2 regions of the Paenibacillus sp. FSL F4-0243 genome follow, and region 1 is predicted to be linked to the other one. Evidence: a T-box and tRNA genes for the amino acid it is inferred to sense, from the RefSeq annotation. Region 1 holds a T-box; the other holds one or more tRNA genes.
What was found. The T-box of region 1 lies ahead of trpS (tryptophan--tRNA ligase). A T-box ahead of a tRNA ligase gene usually reads a tRNA of that ligase, here a tRNA-Trp.
Positions count from the first base shown of each region.

Region 2: it encodes a tRNA-Trp, which carries the amino acid that the T-box ahead of trpS (tryptophan--tRNA ligase) is inferred to sense. The anticodon was not compared.

Region 1 covers NZ_CP150151.1:5,865,157-5,872,691, reverse strand. The annotation lists gene NSS87_RS26115 (DUF2225 domain-containing protein) at 1-430, shown strand, start outside; gene NSS87_RS26110 (hypothetical protein) at 523-753, opposite strand; gene NSS87_RS26105 (YycC family protein) at 750-941, opposite strand; gene NSS87_RS26100 (M3 family oligoendopeptidase) at 1,060-2,859, shown strand; gene NSS87_RS26095 (O-methyltransferase) at 3,221-3,631, shown strand; gene NSS87_RS26090 (alpha/beta-type small acid-soluble spore protein) at 3,781-4,011, opposite strand; gene NSS87_RS26085 (aldose 1-epimerase) at 4,214-5,188, opposite strand; T-box leader at 5,323-5,561, shown strand; gene trpS (tryptophan--tRNA ligase) at 5,623-6,609, shown strand; gene NSS87_RS26075 (hypothetical protein) at 6,611-6,799, opposite strand; gene NSS87_RS26070 (metal-dependent hydrolase) at 6,908-7,535, opposite strand, start outside.
Region 2 covers NZ_CP150151.1:6,022,853-6,030,387, reverse strand. The annotation lists rRNA gene NSS87_RS26735 (23S ribosomal RNA) at 1-2,752, shown strand, start outside; tRNA gene NSS87_RS26730 (tRNA-Asn) at 2,813-2,888, shown strand; tRNA gene NSS87_RS26725 (tRNA-Ser) at 2,892-2,984, shown strand; tRNA gene NSS87_RS26720 (tRNA-Glu) at 3,002-3,076, shown strand; tRNA gene NSS87_RS26715 (tRNA-Val) at 3,132-3,207, shown strand; tRNA gene NSS87_RS26710 (tRNA-Met) at 3,225-3,301, shown strand; tRNA gene NSS87_RS26705 (tRNA-Asp) at 3,328-3,405, shown strand; tRNA gene NSS87_RS26700 (tRNA-Phe) at 3,413-3,488, shown strand; tRNA gene NSS87_RS26695 (tRNA-Thr) at 3,509-3,584, shown strand; tRNA gene NSS87_RS26690 (tRNA-Tyr) at 3,590-3,675, shown strand; tRNA gene NSS87_RS26685 (tRNA-Trp) at 3,682-3,755, shown strand; tRNA gene NSS87_RS26680 (tRNA-His) at 3,792-3,867, shown strand; tRNA gene NSS87_RS26675 (tRNA-His) at 3,908-3,980, shown strand; tRNA gene NSS87_RS26670 (tRNA-Gln) at 4,002-4,076, shown strand; tRNA gene NSS87_RS26665 (tRNA-Gly) at 4,083-4,157, shown strand; tRNA gene NSS87_RS26660 (tRNA-Cys) at 4,170-4,243, shown strand; tRNA gene NSS87_RS26655 (tRNA-Leu) at 4,258-4,336, shown strand; gene NSS87_RS26650 (AraC family transcriptional regulator) at 4,471-5,220, opposite strand; gene NSS87_RS26645 (BMP family ABC transporter substrate-binding protein) at 5,547-6,686, shown strand; gene NSS87_RS26640 (ABC transporter ATP-binding protein) at 6,788-7,535, shown strand, end outside.

The sequences.
Region 1 (7,535 bases):
GGATAAACGAAGCTGGGAAACTGCACTTGAGACCTATAAACTGGCGCTTTTATGCGCTCAAAGTATTAACGATAAGGATCGAATTATTGCAAGTCTGCTTCATCACATTGCCTGGTTGTATCGGTATCAAGGGAATACGGAACAGGAACAACGCTTTTTGCGCTATTCATTAGCTGAATATGTGAAGGTATACGAAAAAGACGGAATAGCTGGCAATGATGCCCGGCTCATGTATCTTATCGGCGAACTTAACAGGCGCATCGGAGAGTTCTCTGTGGCTGTAATGTGGTTCTCCCGCCTGATTAATGATCAGAAGATTATGGATGCTGCGATGATTCGAGCTGCCAGGGAGCAGTGGGTTGTGCTAAGAGAGCAAATGCGCGGCGAAGCTGTAGATATTGATGCCGATGGATTGCCTTCAGGTTCTTAAAGCTTCACGAACAACAAAAAGCGCAGAAGAGAGTAATGCTCTCGTCTGCGCTTTATAAAAATGGTAAGATTGGGATTTAGATGACCTTCTATTTATCGGACTGCCCGATCGAATAGGAGGTAATCTCCGTCGTTATCTACAACTGTGGGACTGGCGCTGCAACATGGGAAGACAAGTAGTTTTTTCTTGCCGTCACGAACGATTTGCAATTCTTTTGGCTTCATAGGGAGAAGAACATTCTCCGAGTTGCAGAAAGGGCAATACTGCACATACATATCGCCTAAAATAATGTCATAAGGCCAGGTATGACTAAAAGGAATCATTGTGAATCCTTCCCAGAAGGAGACTCTTCATTTCCATCCTCAGCTTGCGGTGAATTCTGCTTTTTGGATAGCTCAGCTATTTTTTGTAGCAAAATATGTTGGGGCATATGCATCAAGTGTTCCAGTGGAACGCCTAGTTGCTTGGATAACGTTATGGCTGTTTCCGGTGAAATTTGTAGTGGCTTCATATGGATGCCCTCCTAAAGTTTATCGGCTATGAATGTTCCGGTATCGTTATTCACTTTACCATGGTGTTAAGTCAATTACAAAGAAAACCAAATGAGAGCAAAGGAATGGTGAGAAGACATGAAACAACCATTATCACTGACTTGGGAACTTGATTCCATATTTCCTGGAGGATCGTCCTCTACTGAGTTAGAAAGCTTTTTAAAGAATCTTGAACAAGATATTGCAGCCTTACAGGGTCTGGTGAAGAATGCTGTAGCTCCAACGGATGTTGAGTCTACAAAGGCGCTGGACGAGGTTATAGAACTGCTTCAGAGCTGTTCAGGAAGACTTGTGGAGGTCTCTTCCTTCGCAGACTGTCTGGGCGCTCAGAATCAAATGGACAAGGGTGCGGTAAGACTGGCGGCTCGAGTGACAAGTATGCGTGCCGGATTCGAAGGCATTAGCTCACAATTCAGTAATGTGCTTCGTCAGACTACAGACAAGGTATGGGCAGAGTGGATGGCACGTCCGGAGATTGCTCCATTAACGTTCGTGCTGAGCGAGAGCCGTGACTTGGCCCGTGAGAAGATGAGTCCAGAGTTGGAAAGCTTAGCGCTAGAACTAGCCGTTGACGGATATCATGGATGGAGCGGGCACTATGATACGATTGTAAGCTCGATTAAGATCCCATTTGAGGATGAAGAAGGAACAAAGCTCCTCTCCGCAGGTCAAGCTTTTAACAAGCTGGATGATCCAGATCCGAAAGTACGTCAATCCATGTTCCATAAATGGGAAGAAGCATGGACCGAAGCAGCAGATAACTGTGCGGATACCTTGAATCACTTAGCAGGCTTCCGTCTGAAGCTCTATAAAGGAAGAGGTTGGGAAGATATTCTGAAAGATCCGCTGAGCATCAATCGCATGTCACAAGATACTTTGAATGCGATGTGGGACGTGATTACGAATAGCAAGCCTGCACTCGTGACCTATCTTCAGCGTAAAGCTAAGCTGCTTGGACTGGATGCTCTTTCTTGGGTAGATGTCGAAGCGCCAGTGGGTAAATCTTCAGGTAAAATCCCATATGATCAGGCCGCTAAAGATATCGTTACCCAGTTCCGCAAATTTAGTCCGAAGATGGCAGAGTTTGCAGAGCGTGCTTTTGATAATAACTGGATTGAGGTTGAGGATCGTCCGGGAAAACGTCCTGGAGGTTTCTGTACATCCTTCCCTGAGAGTAAGGAATCGCGGATTTTCATGACTTATAGCGGTACAACTTCCAATGTTTCAACCTTGGCACATGAGCTGGGACATGCTTATCATTCTTACTTGCTGGATGATCAACCTGTATTTAATCAGAACTACGCTATGAACGTTGCAGAGACTGCTTCAACCTTCGCAGAGGTCATTGTATCTGACGCTCAGGTTAAAGCCGCTAGCAACGCTGAAGAGAAACTGGCGTTGCTTGAAACGAAAATTCAAAACAGCGTAGCCTTCTTTATGAACATTCACGCTCGGTTCTTATTTGAGACTCGTTTTTATGAGAAACGTAAGGAAGGCCTTGTAAATGCTGAGGAGCTGTCTGAATTGATGGTGGAAGCACAGAAGGAAGCCTTCTGTGGGGTGCTTTCGGAATACCATCCTCATTTCTGGGCTTCTAAACTGCATTTTTATATCACAGATGTGCCGTTCTATAACTTCCCTTACACCGTTGGCTACATGTTCAGCACAGGCTTGTATCGACTGGCTCTGCAAGAAGGAGCGTCCTTTGCAGACAAATATGATAGCTTGTTGCAAGATACTGGTGTGATGACTTTAGAGGATTTGGTACTTAAGCATCTGGGTGTGGATCTTACGAAGCCGGACTTCTGGCAAGGCGCTACAGATCTGATTGTAGCTGACATTAATGAGTTCTTGGAGATGACGGAGCAATTAGTTTGAAAAAGTCTAAACTAAGACAAATTTAGCGGTAGAAAAAACAACAATTTTTCAGCATGAACACGCAAAAGCCCCTGATACAGGGGCTTTTTTTGATGATAAAATGTCGAAAAATCACGATTTATAAAAAGAAATATGCGATTAATCTATGGATTTCGCGCATATATAGGGATAATAACCCAATTTTGCCGAATAATGTTGTTTGCCATTTGTTAGTAACCTATAATGAGTCTTAAGCCTTATATAAGGCACGCTAGAGTACCACTTGGCTAAACTCAAAAAAATAAGCAAGCGCTTACGAAGTCAGTTTTGCGAAGTGCACTCAAATCAAGCTATGCTCACAAAACTTTTAGGAGGAAAAGTAATGCTTAAGACGGAACAACTATCATTAGCGAGACAGATGGATATGGTGTTTAAGGAGCTGCAGGAAGAATTATCGGGATTAACTTCTGGTACGGTTTTTGTGCAAATACGAAATAACATGATCGGAAAATTCGGGATACGACATAATCCTCTTTCTGGGCGAAGCGGGGGATTCACTGATGCAAAAGAAGGGATGACAGATGGACAACAGTCTTCTTTTCGACTAATGGCGCTGGAAAGCCTGAAATACAAGCGGCGTTGGACGCATGGTGAGATTTCTTATGAATTCGCCATTAGACAGGGAATGGTGATTGTAGATGCTACATTGGAGTCCAATTATAATATGGCGAATCTAATGATTCGATCGCCTCGTAATGCCTATGCTGAAAGTTCTGAACAGTTTTTTGGTTAAGCGTTGTTTACATAAAATTTCAATAATTGTGAAAATCAAAAACCCTCCCACAGCTTCAGAAAGAAGTGTGAGAGGGCTCAAAAGCTACTCGGCTTTAGGCTTTATGCTTGATATCGCCCTAGCCGGATAAAACACTTAAGATAACGTTGTTACTGACGACCAGACAGTTGTTGTTCTGCCAGTTGTACTAGACGTTTAGTGATGTAACCGCCCAGAGAACCAGTTTCGCGAGAAGTGTAGTTCCCGTAATAACCGTCAGCTGGGATCGTTACTCCAAGCTCCTGTGCTGCTTCATATTTCAACTGTTGCAATGCCGCAGTTGCTTGAGGAACGACCAGGTTATTGGAACGGCTGCTACGACCTTGACCTGCTTGACCCATGTGTGTCACCTCCTTCGCCCGTTGTGAAGATAGTATGAGCGCTAAGAGGTTAATTCATGCATCACTTCGAAAGGTTTTAAGGATGGTAATTATTAGTGAAATAAAAGTGAGGATAGAAATCCTTTATTACTAGGGATTACACAAAAAAATCGGTCTTCCCTTACGTAATCGCAAGGCAAGACCGATATAATGTATATCTGCTTTAAATCTCAGGATAGATCATTTCCAGCACGGTGGATAGATTCTGACTTTGACCGGGTTCTACCGTTAAAAGACCTGTGAAGGATGCATCCTCGGATACATTCGGTGCATTCGCGAGCCATGTATAGGGCTCAATACACAGAAATTGATCAGCCGGTCCTTTGGTATATAGCACCCAGTGACGGAATAGATTCTCGTCAGCAGTATAACGAAGGCCATAACCATCATCACGTAATAATAAGGCTTCTACAGGCTGTTTTTCTCCAATACGTAGAGCAGTATCAAAATTAGTTCCCTGCATGTTCATTCCGGTGTTCAAGGCTTCCAGATCACCAAGTGGAATCAGATTGCCGCTAGGGAGCAATTCATCGTTCAGTTCATAAATACTATTTACTGGGAGCTTAAGATTCCAGCGCTCAGGTTCTCCATCAATCATAAACCAGGTGTGATAACCGATCCCAAAAGGAATTCGATGATCTCCAAGATTTGTAACCTTTAAAGTTTGGGTAAATCGGGCTTCCTGAAGCCTAAACGTCATTTCGAATTTAAGTGGGATAGGGAATTGCTCCATCCAGTGTGGATCATCTTCCGTTCGGAATTCAGTAGTGACCGCGCAACCATCCTCATCTTCTTCAATATCGCTGACACACCAGGCCTGAGTTCGGTGTAGACCATGAATATGATTGTCATTAGCGGTATTCTGGTCAAATTGATAACTTGTACCCTCGAATTGAAATTGGCCCTTACGAATTCTTCCGGGTGGAATTAATAGCGGCATGCCAAAATGGTAAGGTTTTTGCATAAAGAAAGCTTGATCGCTTTCATCAGGCCGCCGTAGAATTTCCCGTTGTTTCTTGACATCAAACAATGAAATCACGTTATTTCCTAGTCGCGGCAAAAGCGTGACTTCCAGTTCACGGCTGTGCAAAATATAAGTATCATAACCGCCCCACTGCCCTTTGGTCACCTGTTTCATGAGATATGCTCCTTTATCGTAACTGTAATCGAATAGAACATGGATAACCTTATCATAACAGATTTATACGGTAGTGGTTAAGTGATTTGACAACTTCTCTTTATGGTTCTATGATGAAGGCATTAATTCATGATGATAATGTGATGACGGGGACAAGTAGGCAGGCATTGCACCTTCAGAAAGCCGGTGGTTGATGCGAACCGGTAGGACAAACCTGATGAATGGACCCCTGAGCGCCGAGCTTGAACGGGAGCTAGATACCCTAGTAGACCGGCCGGATCTTCCCCGTTAACGGAAGACTAAGGCTGTTTTTTCTTGTCCAAACAAGATTAAGCAGCGAATAAGGGTGGCACCACGGTCTCACGTCCCTTGCGGATGAGGCTTTTTTTGCGTTCTCGGAAACTTAGAAATGACATCAAACGGAGGTCTATATTATGAAAAAAGTAATGTCAGGCATTCAGCCAAGCGGTTCACTTACATTGGGGAACTACATTGGAGCACTGAAAAATTTTGTGAAGCTGCAAGATGATCATCAATGTTTCTTTATGGTTGTCGATATGCATGCAATCACTGTAGCACAAGATCCTGCGGCACTGCGTGAACAGTCAGAATCCGTAGCGGCCCTCTTTATTGCAGCAGGAATTGATCCTGCACGTTCTAATGTCTATATGCAGTCGCATGTGCCACAACACGCTGAACTGGGTTGGATCATGACGACACTTACAGCAATGGGCGAGCTGGAGCGTATGACCCAGTTTAAAGATAAATCATCAGGTAAAGATTCTGTTGGCGCTGGTTTATTCGTCTATCCTTCCTTGATGGCAGCAGATATTCTTGTTTATAATGCGGATCTTGTGCCAGTTGGAGAAGATCAAAAACAACATTTGGAGCTGACTCGTGATTTAGCTGGTCGCTTCAATAATCGTTTTGGCGAATTCTTTACCATTCCGGAGCCGTACATTCCAGAGGTGGGTGCACGTATTATGTCTCTGGATGATGGCACCAAAAAAATGAGCAAGAGCAATCCTAACGCAGGCAGCTACATTGCTCTGTTAGATTCACCGGACGTAATCCGTAAAAAAATCAGCCGTGCAACGACTGATTCAGGACGTGAAGTAATTTTTGATCCAGCTAATAAGCCAGAGATTAGTAATTTGATGAGTATTTATTCCGAATGTTCTGGAATGACACTCCAGCAAATTGCCGATCGTTATGAAGGGCAAATGTATGGCGGCTTTAAGAAAGATCTTGCTGAAGTGGTTGTATCTACGCTTGAGCCTTTACAACAAAGATATAATGAAATTCGTAGCTCGGGTGCGATTACAGATATTCTTGCTGAAGGTGCTGGTCGTGCACGTATTGTTGCAACTGAGACGTTGAATGGAGTTAAAGAGCGGATGGGATTTCTGCCAGCTCGTTAATCTAATCAGCGCTTAGGCTTTCCTGTTTGCGTCTGATCTTGGCCTTGAGGATAAATCCCCAGCCAATATTCATGACACAGAGAAACCCGAGCAGAAGTGCCAACCAAAAGCTATAACTGATCGCGATTGAAGCGGCAGTAAGAATAAGAATAGAAGAACAAGCGAACCAAAGTGAAAGTCCTTTACCCATTAAGAGAGCCTTCCTTTCTATGTCTGCTAAAATGAATCCCGGAGTATGATAATAATACTCCGGGATTTTTTGTGATTATAGAATAGATCTCTGCGTAAGTCTACAGTTTCATCGTAAAGAACCAGGGTCAATGGAAAATCGTTTGTCGAGCTTCTCGCTGCTAAGCCAACCTACATAAGTATTTAAAGGTCGATATTGATTGTCCATCACTAATACAGCCACAAACGGGTATTGTTTGCGATGTAAATAACGTACGTCCCCCCAGCGCACCATATATCCTGAAGGGAGTTCCTCGACTTCGGCTACTGCATAAGAGGTGAAGTATAGAAAGGACTGAATATCAGGGTGCGACTTGGAAATCTCCACAGCAGGATGAGTCGAGCATACAGCATGTTTGAACCATTCCAGTCGGTTATTGACTAACTGCCCAACATCATAGCTGCCATCTTTTTTCACCTTGACTACGTTCCAGCGCTTTAGTGAAATTGTAGGGATTACAATATAACGTTCGCCGGCACTATGATGTAAATCCTTAAGCTTAATATTACGCGTGAGACGTGCGTGAACGACGGTTCTCCAAATATAATAAAGAATAGTACAGGCATACAGTGTAATAAATAAAGGTTGCGGTGGAATGATCCCGGTGATCCAGAGAAGGATGGCTGCGATATGGCTACCAAATATAAATGGATCAAAAATGTGGATGATGTTCCATGCAATCCATTTCTCCGTGAAT
Region 2 (7,535 bases), 160 kb from region 1:
AGAGGCAGACCAGGGGAACTGAAACATCTAAGTACCCTGAGGAAGAGAAAACAATAGTGATTCCGTCAGTAGCGGCGAGCGAACGCGGAACAGCCTAAACCTAAGAGCTTGCTCTTAGGGGTTGTGGGACGTCTCACATGGAGTTACAAAGGAATATGGTAGGCGAAGAGGTCTGGAAAGGCCCGCGATAGAGGTAAAAGCCCTGTAGCCTAAACTGTGTTCTCTCCGAGACGGATCCCGAGTAGTGCGGGGCACGTGAAACCCCGTATGAATCCAGCAGGACCATCTGCTAAGGCTAAATACTACCTGGCGACCGATAGTGAAACAGTACCGTGAGGGAAAGGTGAAAAGCACCCCGGAAGGGGAGTGAAATAGAACCTGAAACCGTGTGCTTACAAAAAGTCAGAGCCCTATTTATGGGTGATGGCGTGCCTTTTGTAGAATGAACCGGCGAGTTACGTTTAACATGCAAGGTTAAGTCGAGAAGACGGAGCCGCAGCGAAAGCGAGTCTGAATAGGGCGATTTAGTATGTGGACGTAGACCCGAAACCGTGTGATCTACCCCTGTCCAGGGTGAAGGTGCGGTAACACGCACTGGAGGCCCGAACCCACGCATGTTGAAAAATGCGGGGATGAGGTGGGGGTAGCGGAGAAATTCCAATCGAACTCGGAGATAGCTGGTTCTCCCCGAAATAGCTTTAGGGCTAGCCTCGGTATAAGAGTAGTGGAGGTAGAGCACTGATTGGGTGCGGGGTCCGCAAGGATTACCAAGCTCAGTCAAACTCCGAATGCCATATACTTATTGCCGGGAGTCAGACAGTGAGTGCTAAGATCCATTGTCAAAAGGGAAACAGCCCAGACCATCAGCTAAGGTCCCCAAGTGTGTGTTAAGTGGGAAAGGATGTGGAGTTGCACAGACAACCAGGATGTTGGCTTAGAAGCAGCCACCATTGAAAGAGTGCGTAATAGCTCACTGGTCGAGTGACTCTGCGCCGAAAATGTAACGGGGCTAAACACACCACCGAAGCTATGGCTAGATACGTATGTATCTGGGGTAGGGGAGCGTTGTATGTGGGTTGAAGGTGTACCGTAAGGAGCGCTGGACAGCATACAAGTGAGAATGCCGGTATGAGTAACGAAAAGATCAGTGAGAATCTGATCCGCCGAAAGCCCAAGGTTTCCTGAGGAAGGCTCGTCCGCTCAGGGTAAGTCGGGACCTAAGGCGAGGCCGAAAGGCGTAGTCGAAGGACAACAGTTTGAAATTACTGTACCACCGTAATCCGCTATGAGCGATGGGGTGACGCAGGAGGGTAGTGACGCGGACTGATGGATATGTCCGTCTAAGCAGTGAGGCTGATGTGTAGGCAAATCCGCACATCATTAAGGCTGGGCTGTGATGGGGAGCGAAAATTGTAGTAGCGAAGGTCATGATCTCACACTGCCAAGAAAAGCCTCTAGCCAGGAGAAGGTGCCCGTACCGCAAACCGACACAGGTAGGCGAGAAGAGAATTCTAAGGCGCGCGGAAGAACTCTCGTTAAGGAACTCGGCAAAATGACCCCGTAACTTCGGGAGAAGGGGTGCCCCGGTAGTGTGAATAGCACGAGGGGGCCGCAGTGAAAAGGCCCAAGCGACTGTTTAGCAAAAACACAGGTCTGTGCGAAGCCGCAAGGCGAAGTATACGGGCTGACGCCTGCCCGGTGCTGGAAGGTTAAGGGGAGTGGTTAGGGGTAACCCGAAGCTATGAACCGAAGCCCCAGTAAACGGCGGCCGTAACTATAACGGTCCTAAGGTAGCGAAATTCCTTGTCAGGTAAATTCTGACCCGCACGAATGGCGTAACGACTTGGGCGCTGTCTCAACGAGAGATCCGGTGAAATTTTAATACCTGTGAAGATGCAGGTTACCCGCGACAAGACGGAAAGACCCCATGGAGCTTTACTGCAGCTTGATATTGAATTTGGGTACGATCTGTACAGGATAGGTGGGAGCCGTAGAAATCGGAGCGCAAGCTTCGGTGGAGGCGCCGTTGGGATACCACCCTGATCGTATCTAGGTTCTAACCTAGTACCCTAATCGGGTACGGGGACCGTGTCAGGCGGGCAGTTTGACTGGGGCGGTCGCCTCCTAAAGAGTAACGGAGGCGTTCCAAGGTTCCCTCAGAATGGTTGGAAATCATTCGAAGAGTGCAAAGGCATAAGGGAGCTTGACTGCGAGACCTACAAGTCGAGCAGGGACGAAAGTCGGACTTAGTGATCCGGTGGTACCGCATGGAAGGGCCATCGCTCAACGGATAAAAGCTACCCTGGGGATAACAGGCTTATCTCCCCCAAGAGTCCACATCGACGGGGAGGTTTGGCACCTCGATGTCGGCTCATCGCATCCTGGGGCTGAAGTAGGTCCCAAGGGTTGGGCTGTTCGCCCATTAAAGCGGTACGCGAGCTGGGTTCAGAACGTCGTGAGACAGTTCGGTCCCTATCTGTCGTGGGCGCAGGAAATTTGAGAGGAGCTGTCCTTAGTACGAGAGGACCGGGATGGACGTACCGCTGGTGCACCAGTTGTTTCGCCAGAAGCATGGCTGGGTAGCTACGTACGGACGGGATAAGCGCTGAAAGCATCTAAGCGTGAAGCCCCCCTCAAGATGAGATTTCCCAATTAGTAAGACCCCTTGAAGACGACGAGGTAGATAGGTTGGAGGTGGAAGTGCAGTAATGCATGGAGCTGACCAATACTAATCGGTCGAGGGCTTATCCTATACTTAAGACGCAAATTCAATTCGGATTCAGTTTTCAGGCATCAAGCCTGGTATGAATATTCCCTGATAGCTCAGTTGGTAGAGCACTCGACTGTTAATCGAGTTGTCACAGGTTCGAGTCCTGTTCGGGGAGCCATATGGAGAGGTGTCCGAGTTTGGCCGAAGGAGCACGATTGGAAATCGTGTAGGCGCCACAAGCGTCTCGAGGGTTCGAATCCCTCTCTCTCCGCCACAAATTTTACTTAGTATGGCCCGTTGGTCAAGGGGTTAAGACACCTCCCTTTCACGGAGGTAACATGGGTTCGAATCCCATACGGGTCACCAAATTTTCACTTGATTTTACATAGTGGACTTTGGTACAATAACAATTGTTGTTTACGGAGGCTTAGCTCAGCTGGGAGAGCATCTGCCTTACAAGCAGAGGGTCGGGGGTTCGATCCCCTCAGCCTCCACCATATTCATTTAAGAACGACGCGGGGTGGAGCAGCCCGGTAGCTCGTCGGGCTCATAACCCGAAGGCCGCAGGTTCAAATCCTGCCCCCGCAACCAATTTTCATCAAGTAATTATATCTTTTGGAACCGTGGTGTAGTTGGCCTAACATGCCTGCCTGTCACGCAGGAGATCGCGAGTTCGAATCTCGTCGGTTCCGCCATTTTCTTGGCTCGATAGCTCAGTCGGTAGAGCAGAGGACTGAAAATCCTCGTGTCGGCGGTTCGAATCCGTCTCGAGCCACCATATAGTATACAACTTAATATGCCGGTGTAGCTCAATTGGTAGAGCAACTGACTTGTAATCAGTAGGTTGGGGGTTCAAGTCCTCTCGCCGGCACCATCTTTGGGGGATTAGCGAAGTGGCCAAACGCATCAGACTGTAAATCTGCTCACGTACGTGTTCGGTGGTTCGAATCCATCATCCCCCACCATTTTTTAGGGGCATAGTTTAAAGGTAGAACAACGGTCTCCAAAACCGTTGGTGTGGGTTCAATTCCTGCTGCCCCTGCCAATCTTTATCTAAAGTCTTTCTCTAAAGTTTAATATGGCGGTCGTGGCGAAGGGGTTAACGCACCGGTTTGTGGATCCGGCATTCGTGGGTTCAAGTCCCATCGGTCGCCCCATTTACTTTAAGAAGAACAGCAACAATATTAGTTTAATATGGCGATTGTGGCGAAGTGGTTAACGCACCGGATTGTGGTTCCGGCATTCGTGGGTTCGAGACCCATCAGTCGCCCCTTTTATTTTAAAATGTTATTGGGGATTAGCCAAGCGGTAAGGCAACGGACTTTGACTCCGTCATGCATAGGTTCAAATCCTATATCCCCAGCCATTTTATGCGGACGTGGCTCAGCGGTAGAGCATCGCCTTGCCAAGGCGAGGGTCGCGGGTTCGATTCCCGTCGTCCGCTCCAAAGTTTTCATATGGCGCCATAGCCAAGTGGTAAGGCAAAGCTCTGCAAAAGCTTTATCCCCAGTTCAAATCTGGGTGGCGCCTCCATTAATTTCATATGTGCCGGCGTGGCGGAATGGCAGACGCGCTCGACTCAAAATCGAGAGGGAAACCGTGGAGGTTCGAGTCCTCTCGCCGGTATATCAAAAAGGTTTGTAAAGTCGCTTGTATAAGCAACTTTACAAACCTTTTTTCTTTGTCTTTGAGCTTTTTATTCTTAAGCCGTTGAATTAGAGGCGTCTCTAATCAACGGCCTTTTTGTGTGGAGTTTTGTTTTATTGACTGCTTAGTCGGAATGCTCGTGGGGTGAGACCAATTTCACGTTTAAACATATTGCAGAATTGGGCGTCATTCACAAACCCAGCAGCAGCTGATACTTCAGAGATATGCATTTGGGTATGTTGCAAGAGAGACTTTGCATAATCCAGACGTTTCAATAGTAGATAGCGCAGAGGTGAAGAACCGAATCGTTCTTTAAATAAATGGCGGAAACGATCATAGCTGTATCCAGACATCTCTGAAAGTGTTGCGACCGATAGCTTATGGCGGTAATGCTCATTCATATAGTTTAGAACATATTGGACTCTGTCTTCCGTTGGTGATTGAAACCCAGAGGCACTAAGAAGCCGTATCAGATGAACAGTGATTTCGCTCATTTGCAGGTTCAATAGTTCAGAGAATCCATCTTGTTTGCGCGTAAACTCTGCTTTCATTCGAAGCAAGATCTGTAGAACAGTATGGTCTTTATCATCTTCATATACGCCTTGCAAATTCTCCATATATGGGTGATTTGAATGGAAGCCTACAAATAGTATAGTAGCATCCTCGCGATGATTCTCATCATGTTTATGATTGGGTGGTATCAGCGCGAATGAAGAAGAACGAAAATGATAACTTCGCGAACCTATATTGGTAGTTCCTAAGCCGTTTAAATAATAGACTAGTTCATAACATTCATGCTGGTGTGGTGGAATATAGGTATTAACCTCATGTGCTGCATTTACAATATATAGAACACGATCCATGATGACCCTCCAATAATTATGTTTTAGCCGAATCATACAAAAATATGACCGAAATCATATAATTATTTTCATTAATATTTGATATGATCGTATCAAGAAATCCGAAGATTAGCAACCTGACTGGCCATCTCGTTCGGGAATTAGTCGGATTATTCGTAAAAATTATAATTTTATCTCTTTTTTTGAGTGTATTCGTTAAAATCATTAAAATTTTGACAATGTTACATGAAAAATGAGAGTTTCCATCTAAATCGTGAAATATACAACGGACTAAGAAGGAGAACCTCTCAAATTACTAACCAACTATAAATAGGGGGAATAGAAAAATGAAAAAGAAAGTTCTTTCTTTGTTGTTACTAGTAGTAATGGTAATGGTCACAGCCTGTGGAAATAATACGTCGAGTAATGGATCTTCCGCGAATGCAGGATCTAACGCAGCTGAAGGTGGAGAAACAGGTTCAGGGGATAAACTCAAAGTAGTACTTCTGATTCCAGGAACGCTTGGAGATAAATCTTTCTTTGACTCTGCGAATAGCGGTTTGCAAAAGGTTAAGGATGAGCTGGGTGCAGAAACAAAAGTTGTAGAAATGGGTGTCGATAAAACGAAATGGGAGCCTACGTTTAACGATATCGCCGCTGAGGACTGGGATGTTATTATTTCTGGCGGATCGGAAATTACAGAGATGTTTAATGCAACGGCTGAATTATATCCTGACAAAAAGTTCATTAACTATGATACCGATATAGATGAAGCACCAGAGAATATGTACAACATGTCTTATGCAACAAATGAAGTATCTTTTCTAGCAGGTGCTGTAGCGGCGCTAGCTACACAATCGGATATGGAAAATGCTAATCCTGAGAATGTGATCAGTTTTGTAGGCGGCATGGATATTCCAGGAATTAACGCTTTCTTGGTAGGCTACATTCAGGGCGCTCAATATGTTGATCCTGATGTGAAGGTCGCTGTATCATATGCTGGCGATTTCGTTAACCCGGCTAAGGGCAAGGAGCTTTCGCTGATTCAATATAACTCCGGTGTGGATGTTATTTTTAACGTGGCTGGGGGTACAGGTCTTGGGATCTTTGACGCAGCTAAGGAGAAGAAGAAATATGCTATCGGTGTAGACTCCGATCAGGCGATGTTGCTTAACGATACAGATAGCGAAAAAGCAAACTTGATCGTTACTTCTTCTATTAAAAAGATTGATAGTGCTATTCTGGGTGCCGTGAAGAGATTACAAGACCGTACACTTGAGATGGGTAAACGTGATGTGTTGAGCTTTGTAGATGATGGTGTAGGCATTGCAGAGAATGAGATCTATAAAAATATCTTCCCTGCCGATCTTCAGGCTAAAGTTGAAGAAGTGAAGCAAAAGCTGATCAATAAAGAAATTACAGTAGATAACGCGATGGGAATGGAAACCTCTGAAGTAGAAGCCATTCGTAACGCAGTTAAGCCTTAAGTATAGCTATAAAGTGATAAACCTACAGTTGGAGATTCTTCTTTAGAAGAATTCCAGCTGTATATTTTTGCAGACCTCCAAGTCGAAAGGCGTTGAGACTTATGAACAAAGCTCTGCTGGAAATGCGGGGAATTACCAAGGTGTATCCCAATGGTGTCGTTGCAAATAAAGACGTGCATTTTTCTTTACGTGAGGGAGAAATTCATGCGATTGCGGGCGAGAACGGCGCTGGTAAATCAACTTTAATGAAGATCATGTTCGGCATGGAAGAGCCTAGTGAAGGTGAAATCTTTATCAAGGGTGAAAAAGTGAAGCTGCAATCTGCTCAGGATGCCATTGATAGAGGGATTGGTATGGTTCACCAGCATTTTATGCTGGTCCCTTCTTTTACGGTAGCAGAGAACATGGTGCTGGGCATGGAACCTCGTAAGGGCGTTGGCATCAATTATGCAGAAGCTGTACGCATGACCGAAGAGACTGCGAAGAAATACAATCTGGCAGTGGATCCAAAAGCAAAAGTGGAGGATCTCACGGTTGGTATGAAGCAAAAGGTTGAAATTCTGAAGGCGCTGCTGCGTGGTGCAAAAATCCTCGTTCTGGATGAGCCGACCGCAGTGTTGACCCCACAGGAAACAGAGGAATTGTTCCGGGAGCTTAAGCAGTTAAGAGAGCAGGGTCATACGATTGTTTTTATTTCACACAAGTTGAAAGAAGTTAAAGCGATCTGTGACAGAATTACGATCATGCGTAGTGGACGTAGTGAAGGTGTCTTCCAAACGAAGGATGTCACGGAGCAAGAAATCTCACGCCTTATGGTGGGCAGAGACGTCGTGTTGAAATATGACAAGG